4 regions of the Rothia sp. CCM 9417 genome follow, and region 3 is predicted to be linked to each of the others. Evidence: riboswitches for the same ligand, from Rfam matches in the RefSeq annotation. Region 3 holds a riboswitch; each other region holds the start of a gene.

Region 1 (2,194 bases), on a different contig from region 3:
GGTCAAGGGCACCGGATACTCCGTGGTTGCGGTTGTCGTAGCCGGGGCGGGCGGCTAGGGAATGGGCCAGGGTACGCCGCCAGGTGGGTAGGGCGCTCTGGTCCGGGGTGCTGTCGGCGGGAGCAGGTTGCTCAAGGGGCAGGCTGTCCTGGGGGGCAGCCAGAGATGAGGCGGTGGTGATGCCAAATTTTTCGAGTTCCCGCATGGCTTCTGCGCTGGGTCGGGTGCGGCCGCTCTCAGTAGCGCGGGTGGTCCAGGTGCTTGATGAGGCCGTGAGCGCCCGCTTGGCTTTGGCTGAACGGTCGATGGCGGTCAGCATGAGCGCCACAGCGTGCTTGCAATTGTGGAGCACGGGGCAGGAACAGGTGGCAGAAAAGGAGTAGGAGCCTGCCGCAACTTGGGCCGGGAAAGTGATTCGGGTGCTGTAGGGCTGGGCTGTTGAGCCTGCTACCTGGCCTTCGAGAACCCGTTCGTTTTCGTCGTAGTGGTAGCGGATAACGCTCCCTTTCCGCATAGCGCCCTGCCCCCGGGTGTAGGTGCCTGAGCCCACCTGCCGAATAATGGCGGGTGCTGTGACTGGGATGTCGGGAAATGGTGCTGAATCTGCCACAAAAAACCTCACGCGTGCGGAGTAAATAGACCTAGTCTTCTAGCGTATCGCACGCTGATGAAAGCTGGCACCAGAAGATGAGAGGGAGGTCACGTTTTAAAAAATCTGGGCAAGAGTTTACAGGTGCCTGCGGTGTGAGTTATGGTTATACCAGCTTCAAGAGATTCAACTGTCAAGCTCCGACTTGGTTGAACGCCAACCCCATGTTCACGGGTGGCTCGGATGACGAAGCGGTCTTCATCGCGCATATTGGCGCTGTTTGGTGTAGACAAGAGCAAGTTTCGAAAGGAATGCGCACCTTAAGCGCAACGGCGATATGTCAAACACCCGCCCCCATGTCACTCTTCAAAAGAACAGGTCTGCAGCTGCGACGCCTGCCTGCGGTGGTTTTGTCGCTATCAGTATTCAGGACTATGCGCGTATCTCGAATGAGCGCAGTGAGTTCCTTAACTTCCTTCTGGCTCCTAACCCCAGCGGTATCCCAGCCCCTGAGTACGGTGCGCTGAAAGCTGCATGAGCCACGTCGGTCTGCTCCTTGATTCTGATGTCCTTGCCGAGATTCGCAAGGCTACCCCTCACCAGCAGGTTGTGAACTGCCTGCGCCGGAACTCCTACCGCACCATGTACGTCTCGGTGCTAAGCCTGGGCGAGCTTAAAGGGCTCTACCCCTACCCGCAGACTGAACGGTGGCTGGCTGAGCTGATTGACCGGTTTGGTGACCACCTCCTTGAGGTGGACACGCGGGTGTCTTTGGAGTGGGCCGGTCGTCATGCTGAGAGGCCCTTGCAGGCGGTGGGCTCTGAGTGCCAGGCTCCCCTGGCAAGGGCTGTTTTGGAGGGGCTGATGGCGGCCACAGCGACCGTCCACCGGCTTGAGATTATTTCGGGGAAAGCCGATGTCTACCGCACCTGGGGGGTTAGCGCTGTTAACCCCTGGGAGGACTAAGCAGGGAAGAGCACCCCCAGCCTGTGGATTCTAATAGTTCCGTGTGCGGGAAATCAGCGCCGCCACTGCCCTGCGGGGGATAATCTGCGAGATACCCGCTGCTACCTTATAGGGCAGGGAGGGCACACAGACCGGTTTACCGGCATTGACCGCAGCTATGGCTTCGGTAACTACCTGCTGGGGGCTGAGCCAGAATACGCCCGGCACTTTGGGCTGTTCTTGCCCCATGGCATGATGAAAATCCGAGCGGGTCAGGCCCGGGCAGAGGGCGGTTACATCAATACCTCGGTCCCGGTACTGGATATTTGCTGACTCTGAGACAACTACCATAAACCGTTTGACTGCTGAGTAGGTGCCACCTGGTGTAAAGGCCGCCACCGATGCGACATTGATAATGCGGCCCCTGCCCCTTGGGAGCATGGCGCGGATTGCGGCGTGCATGAGCTGAAGGGGGACAGCTGCCAGGACCTGCACCTGATCCAGATGCCGCTGGGCGGGGGCCTCCTCAAAAGGCTGGCCCAAACCGAAGCCCGCATTATTGACCAAAATTTCCACCGGGCGCTTAGCCTGAGCTAGCCGGTCAACGAGTTTTTGAACGTCACCGGAAACCAGTAGGTCCGCGGGGATGACCTCAACCTC
Region 2 (2,194 bases), on a different contig from region 3:
CGCAGGGCGGTGATGAAGATAGCCTCAGCATGCTGGCCTGAGAAGGCCTGGCCGCGGCTAGAGGCACCGGCCTGGAAGATAACCGGGGTGCGCTGGGGGGGAGGGCTCAGTCAGGGCGATACCCGGCACCTGGAAGTACTTGCCCTTATGCAGGATGGGGTGGACCTTAGCGGGGTCGGCAAAGATACCGTTTTCGCGGTCGCGCAGAACAGAGTCATCTTCCCAGGAGCCTTCCCAGAGCTTGTAGCAGACGTCCAAGAACTCTTCGGCGATTTCGTAGCGCTCGTCGTGCTCAATCTGGCCGGGGAGCCCCTGGTTTTCAGCGGCGGACTGTAGGTAGGAGGTAACCACGTTGAAGCCTACGCGCCCGCCGGTCAGGTGGTCCAGGGTGGAGTAGGCGCGGGCTAGGGTGTAGGGCTGGTTGTAGGTTACGGCGGCGGTTACGCCAAAGCCCAGGTGTTCGGTGACAGCGGCCATGGCTGAAATTTGGAGGAAGGGGTCACCTACGGGGACCTGGGCACCGTCTTTGAGGACGGGGGCTACGGAGTCCTTGTAGACGTCGTACACGCCCACAACGTCGGCGATGAAGACCGCGTCGAAGAGGCCCTTTTCGCAGACCTTGGCGAGGTCGGTCCAGTATTTGATGGTGTTGTACTCGTCGGCTCGTGAGCGCGGGTGCCTCCATAGGCCGAAGCTCTGGTGGCTGGTGGTGGTCATATCAAAGGCGTTGACGACGATGCGCTTTTTCTCGGTCATGCTGGGGTGGCCCTTTCCTCAGGTAGCGTGTCCTACCCCCTGCGCCCGTACACGGCCTTGCACCTAGGGAAAAGGCGCCCTGCCCTATATCAGAGGGTGGCGCCTGGTTGCGCCGTACTTGCATTACTGCCTGATCTTCATCTGGGGCACCCCGCTACGGGAGAGGGGTGCCGCCCAGCTAGCCAGAGCTTGTCGCTGGGTCTCATGATCATTTGTCTACCAGTGAAACAGACCACGCTGGCAACGGGCAAGAACCGACCGTCACGTTACTTTCTGTGACCGAATATTTCGTGTGTTGGGTGCCCCCACCCCGTTCATAATCGTCATGTTCTTGCCCGGGTAAGGTCTTACAGGTATGGGCTAGTCGCCGACCTATTACCGCGCAACCGAACTAGATAGTAGCCGGAGAGAGGGGTTTAGGAAGTAGCGAAATCTCTGAGGCTTGAGCCTTCTAAACGGTAGCCCAACCATTGGGACTGGTAGGTTGCGCCAATACTTTCATAGAAGTTTCGGGCTGGCTCATTCCAATCAAGGACTACCCAGTCAAGGCGCTTATAGCCACGCTCATGCGCCGTGTCAGCAAGTTTCTTGAGTAGAGCTTTACCGCCCCCAGACCCCCGAGCTTCGGGGCGAACGTAGAGGTCTTCAAGATAGATTCCGTGGCTACCTTCCCACGTTGAATAGTTGAGGAACCATAGGGCAAAACCGTCAATGCGGCGGCCAGGGGTATGGGATTCAAGCACGTACGCAAAAATTGCTGGGTGCTCGCAGAAGAGTTGTTGCGTGAGCGTGCTGACCTTATTTTTTACAGTGCTTTCAGGCTCTTTTTCGTAGGCCGCGAGGTCTTTGATGAGTTGAATGATTTCGGGGACGTCTTCGGCTGTAGCGGTACGGATGCTATTCGGGGTGTTCATACTTTGATTCTACTGCGGGGTGTTCTCCGGAATAATCACAAACTCCGCAGCAGTATTCCCAGGATTCCACGACAAAGGACCAATCATAAAAACCAGCTTCTGCCCCTGATACTGGTTCACCAAATCAATATTCTTCAACAGATCATCAGTGCCGCCAACCACTTTAGGGGTGATAATTAATCCGCACTCAGTAGTTTCTACAGCTATCGCATTTTTACTAGAAGCTACCTTAGTGCCGGTACCCCCTCTAGAAAACCGAGCCGATTCAACAGTACATTCTCTAGGCTCACTATACTTTGAATTCATATAATTCATAAACGGCGTAAAAAGGATAAAGGGCAAACAAAAAATTCCGAAACCAATGTAACAGAGTATTTCTTTACGTGTTAGCTTCCGCTTTTCCATCTGCTCCCCCCTCCAGACACAGCGCAGCCTTACTCTCTGTCATTTCTAGCTACAAACCCACACAAGAAAACTATTCAGAAGATCCAAAATTCACAGGAGAACCATCAGCCTCCTTAATA
Region 3 (2,194 bases):
TACGGTTTCTAGTTGTTGGTTGAGTGGCCACCACTGGTAGCCCAGGGCGGGTGCGCCAATGAAGGCGTCCTTGGCGTCGGCGGGCAGGGCGTAGCCTACCGGCTGGGGTGCCCGTACTGAGGCGTAGGTGATGCCCTCTTGGGGCAGGTGGTTGACCAGGCCCATGAGGTCTTGTTCGTGGGAGCCGTAGCCGTGCAAGAGGACGACCAGGTGGGTTCCCCGGCGGAAGGGCTCGGCTTTTGAATACTCAGCAACATGCTGACTCATGACACGCTCCTCGGTGAGTCTGTAAGTCCGGCTTATGGGTGAAGCGTAAGCAACCTACCCCGCCAGGCGAATTTTGCCAGCTGCTGCGATTAGCTGTTGAGTTCTAGGGGTAGCTTGCGGAGCTTGCCTCGGTCTTTTCGTACCCAATTTATCACCGGCGGAGCTTACTTTAGGCTACCGCCCACAGGTGCTTTTTGTGGGTTACTGACCCTAGCCTGTCAGCGGCGTCCTGGGCTTCAAGACTGCGGGCAAGGATGCGTTCGAGTTGCTCGTGTTCAATCAGGAACCCGTCGTACCGGCAGGGTGAGTGAATGACCTCAGGCTCAACCGGTTGCGGTAGTGATGCGGCCATAATGTGGGAGTCGGAGGGGAAGAAGAGCCTATCTGAGTCAACGTAGGCAATGGTCCAGTGGCAGGTAGAAAGCGCCAGTGCTCTCAGCAGCCCGCTCCTGTCACGGCCAAGGTCGTGAGAGAGCAGGGCTTCATTGATAGCTAGATAAGAGTTAGCGTCAAACCGTGCGGTCAGTTTCTGGCCGTGGTAGTCCAGATAGTTCTCTACCTGGTAGCGGCCACGGTCAGCCGGTAGGCAGTGGAGAATGTTCTGTTGCTCCTGGGCATCGCGGCCAAAACGAAAGTTTAGTTCGGCGGCGCAGCGGTAGGTGGTGTGGGCGATCCGGCGGGCCAGGGCCAGGGAGTCCACGAACCTCTGGGCGGTAGCGGAATCAGCGTCTTTGAGGGTGAAGTCAACGATGGCACCGGCGCCCTTGGGTAGGTACTTCTGCGCCAGGGTGTAGTAGGGGAGGTTTTTAGGCCGGAGTAAGTCACGGACTCTACTGCCGGGTGCGCCTGCAGGTAGTCTGCCACCTTGCGGGCATTCTCTACGTGGCGTTCGACGCGCAGTGAGAGGGTTTCCAGGCCGATAGCGATGTTGAAGGCGTTGGTGGGTGCGATGGAGGAACCCAGGTCACGCAGCAGAGCCACGCGGGCTTTGAGGATGTAGGAGAGGTTGACCCCAAAGGCACCGTCCTTGCCCAGGTCGCGGGCGTAGACCAGGCCCTGGTAGCCCTGATCGGGCTGGTTGAAGAGGGGTTAAAGGTTCTGATGCCCTCGGGTGAGTTAGTGAGGCACATCGGTCCCGCGCTTGCACACCCGGTTCTCGGTGAGGTGTGCCAGGTCTTCACCCAGGGCACCCCACCGCGAGTGGAGGGTTGCCGGCCAGCTAGCTGGGGCTTAGCGCTGGCTCTCATGACCTGCTTTTAGTTTTCCCTTTCGAACGATCGTTGGTCAAGATGCTGTTTTAAAAAGTCTTCATGTGTCTGTTTATTGCGTAAGTTACGATGGGGGGGCGGGCAGGGTTGCCCGCCGAGGCTCTGATACGGGCTGCCCTGCCCCCACTTTGGGTTACTTATGGGTAACCCCCCGGGGTAAGAAAGGTGACCCAGAAGAATAACTGGCTACAATGTTCACAAGGTATTATTCCCACCCTAGGTTAAGGAGCCTCATGCCCGTACCTGTTCTTGAGTTTGAATACAGCACGCTCCAGACTCTGATTGATACTTTCAAGGCAACTAAGGAGTCTTTTGAGGGCTTTTTGGAAAGCAAGGCTCCTACCCCGGCGAGTGCACACGACCCTGTGGCTGAACATCACGCCGCAGCCCTGGGAGGGCAGGAGAGCTCTTTGCTTTCTGACGCTGCAGAATCTTTCCAGAATGCGCAGGATGGTGCACAGGCAGCATACGATGCCTTTAAGATTGCCGATGGGGCAGAAGGGTAGGTGGCATGATGGGTTCACGTCCATCGGATTGGTCTCCTCTGACAGGTGGCGACCCTTGCCCTGGTGATCCTGATTCTTGGCAAGCGACCATTAACCACTGGTCTACCCGCAAAACCGAGATTGATGCTATTAGAAAAGTTTTAAACCGCGGTA
Region 4 (2,194 bases), on a different contig from region 3:
ATTCTTCTCCTGCAAGTATATTTAAGGTATCAATTGAGGTTTCGTTCAGAACTAATGATTATAAAGAGGCTGTTGAAAGCTCATTGCTAAATATCGAAGTGGTCCCTCCAGGTGAATATATCTTTGTAAGAATCCCAAGCAATCCTAATTGCTCGGATGAATATCCCAATCCTACTAATGGCTTCAAACTTACCAAACCCTCTCCGCATCAAAAGGAAAGTGGATGGTCACATGCTTTCCCCGCAACAGGTATTAGAACATCGCCGGTTCTGAATAGTCCAAATTGGCGGGTAGTTAAATTATCTTTTACTGATTCTCATGGGGTTTGCTGGGTTCGTGATGACTCGGGACTAATGAAGAGTAAATAAACCTACTGGCGACTACTTAAAGAGGCCCCGCTGCTGAGCTGTCTGTTTACCGTTCCCTTAAGGTTCTTGTGCCATCGATGGATGGGAAGAAAAGCTTCTTCCCATCCATCGATGTTTTAGGTTACCCCACCCTACCTAAAGCTGTTGGTCTTCGTAGGAGCAATAATCAAGTGGTCGCTCCGCCAGGTGAACCAGGTAGAAAGAATTTCCCTCGCGCACACCCAGCAAATTATTCCCAGGGTTCCAGAGCAAGGGTAAGGCAGAATCCCCCTGAACTGACTCATCAGTTTTTCTGAGGAAGACGCTCAGGCGCTCAGCATCATGGCTCCAAAAAAACCTGTTTTGCCCACCGATAGATAAGCGCACCCTAGTCCCCCGCAGCTCCGTCATAGATACCCTCTGCCAGGTCATATTCGAAGCGTTAAGCCCCAGTGAGGGCGTAACCCGGTGGCCAGGTGCACAGATAGTACAGCGCGAAATAGGGATAGACGGCGATTCTTGCTCTTGTGCCTGAACCGGGTCAGAAAAGTCCTCTGGCTTGTTCCTACACAGTGCAGAACGGATAGCTGATGTCCACGAAAAAATACGACCCACTGTGGGCCTCCTTAAAACAAACGCTACTTTCGCTACGCCTTGTGGGTAGCGACCGATTTTCCTTTGAGAGCACCGTCTGCGTCAGGCGGTTGCCAGCCAACAAGTCAAAGGGCTTACCGTTGGGCTTCTGAATCGTGACACCAACTTAACAAAATAAATGGAAGTTCACAAGCTTTATACACTTCACTATCTGACAAAGACCGCTCAGGAAGCGCTAAGGCCCCGCACCCAAGAGGGTGCGGGGCCTTAGCGCGAGCTGTCAGCTAGTAAGCCTCTAAGAAACTAGGAGGCCTTGGACAGGGATCCAGCCATCTGCTCGGCTAGCTTGGCCGCGCTGTCAGCATTGCTACTGGAAACAGTAAGAACGCTGAAGCCGGTACCGGTGCCAGAAGGCACAACCACAAACACGCCGTGTACGGACACACCGGTAACGTCAAGAGTGTAGCTCAGCTGAGTGCCCTCACCCAGAGGGGTGGAGATCTTCTTGTACTCGCCCGGAGTAGCGTTGATACCCTTAGCCAGTGATTCCATCTCGGCCTGATCAGGCAGGGAAGTAACCAAGACGGGCTCAGCGTTGACGTTCACATTCTCAGCGAAACCATCTTCGTTAGGGGTCACAGAGGTAGCCATCAGATCAAGCTGAGCCATCTGAGACTTAAGCTCCTCAGGGGTGAAGTTAGTTCCCTGGGCGGCCTGATCCAGGTACTCCTGAAGAGCATCAGTGTTGGCAACGGCCTCACTGTCCATCTCCATCCAGCCCTCAGGAACAGCAAAGCTGATCTTATTGTTAGGTGCTGTTACCTTCTTGAAGCCGTCAGGAATAACTGCCTCTACCTTAGCCTCATCAGTGGCAGCTGAGCTGGTCTCCTCCGCTGCCTGGGACTGCTCAGCCGAGGCGCTTGCTGAGCTAGAAGTCTCCGCTGCTGCGCTCTCTTTTTTATCGGATGAGCCACAACCAGCCAGAAGGGCTAGGGACATCAGCGCGACGGTGGGTACAGCCAGCAGGCGGGTTTTGGGTGATACAGCCATAGATTTTTCTCTTTCTCAAAAAGGACTGGGCACTACGATTATAGGCTTGTTTGGGCACACCTCGGCGTTTCGGCATGACATAAACCACTAAAAAGGGGATAAAAAGCCCTAGCCAAGATTCTGGACGCTACGGATAGCCATGGGATCCTGCCAGCTATTGGTAGAGCTTGCCACCGGATTCCTGCAAATAGCAGGAAGGGCAG

Evidence for each region. A riboswitch is a leader RNA that binds a small molecule or an ion and turns the genes downstream of it on or off. The one in region 3 is predicted to bind S-adenosylmethionine.
Region 1: linked by a shared signal. The riboswitch ahead of ACN082_RS06025 (nuclease PIN) and the one ahead of ACN082_RS07520 (PLP-dependent transferase) in region 3 are both predicted to bind S-adenosylmethionine.
Region 2: linked by a shared signal. The riboswitch ahead of ACN082_RS08115 (LLM class flavin-dependent oxidoreductase) and the one ahead of ACN082_RS07520 (PLP-dependent transferase) in region 3 are both predicted to bind S-adenosylmethionine.
Region 4: linked by a shared signal. The riboswitch ahead of ACN082_RS03250 (hypothetical protein) and the one ahead of ACN082_RS07520 (PLP-dependent transferase) in region 3 are both predicted to bind S-adenosylmethionine.

Annotation. Positions count from the first base shown of each region.
Region 1 covers NZ_JBLXXT010000003.1:159,391-161,584, reverse strand. Annotated here, with positions in the region: gene ACN082_RS06030 (SNF2-related protein) at 1-610, opposite strand, end outside; SAM riboswitch class IV at 765-891, shown strand; gene ACN082_RS06025 (nuclease PIN) at 927-1,127, shown strand; gene ACN082_RS06020 (plasmid stabilization protein) at 1,124-1,555, shown strand; gene ACN082_RS06015 (SDR family NAD(P)-dependent oxidoreductase) at 1,586-2,194, opposite strand, start outside.
Region 2 covers NZ_JBLXXT010000007.1:1,872-4,065, reverse strand. Annotated here, with positions in the region: partial or broken gene ACN082_RS08115 (LLM class flavin-dependent oxidoreductase) at 1-756, opposite strand, end outside; SAM riboswitch class IV at 866-966, opposite strand; gene ACN082_RS08110 (GNAT family N-acetyltransferase) at 1,173-1,670, opposite strand; gene ACN082_RS08105 (hypothetical protein) at 1,680-2,075, opposite strand; gene ACN082_RS08100 (hypothetical protein) at 2,146-2,194, opposite strand, start outside.
Region 3 covers NZ_JBLXXT010000005.1:140,475-142,668, forward strand. Annotated here, with positions in the region: gene ACN082_RS07515 (alpha/beta hydrolase) at 1-267, opposite strand, end outside; partial or broken gene ACN082_RS07520 (PLP-dependent transferase) at 932-1,356, opposite strand; SAM riboswitch class IV at 1,400-1,518, opposite strand; gene ACN082_RS07525 (hypothetical protein) at 1,769-2,041, shown strand; gene ACN082_RS07530 (alpha/beta hydrolase) at 2,047-2,194, shown strand, end outside.
Region 4 covers NZ_JBLXXT010000001.1:704,473-706,666, reverse strand. Annotated here, with positions in the region: gene ACN082_RS03255 (hypothetical protein) at 1-368, shown strand, start outside; gene ACN082_RS03250 (hypothetical protein) at 504-962, opposite strand; SAM riboswitch class IV at 981-1,096, opposite strand; gene ACN082_RS03245 (hypothetical protein) at 1,245-1,991, opposite strand; gene ACN082_RS03240 (thymidine kinase) at 2,146-2,194, opposite strand, start outside.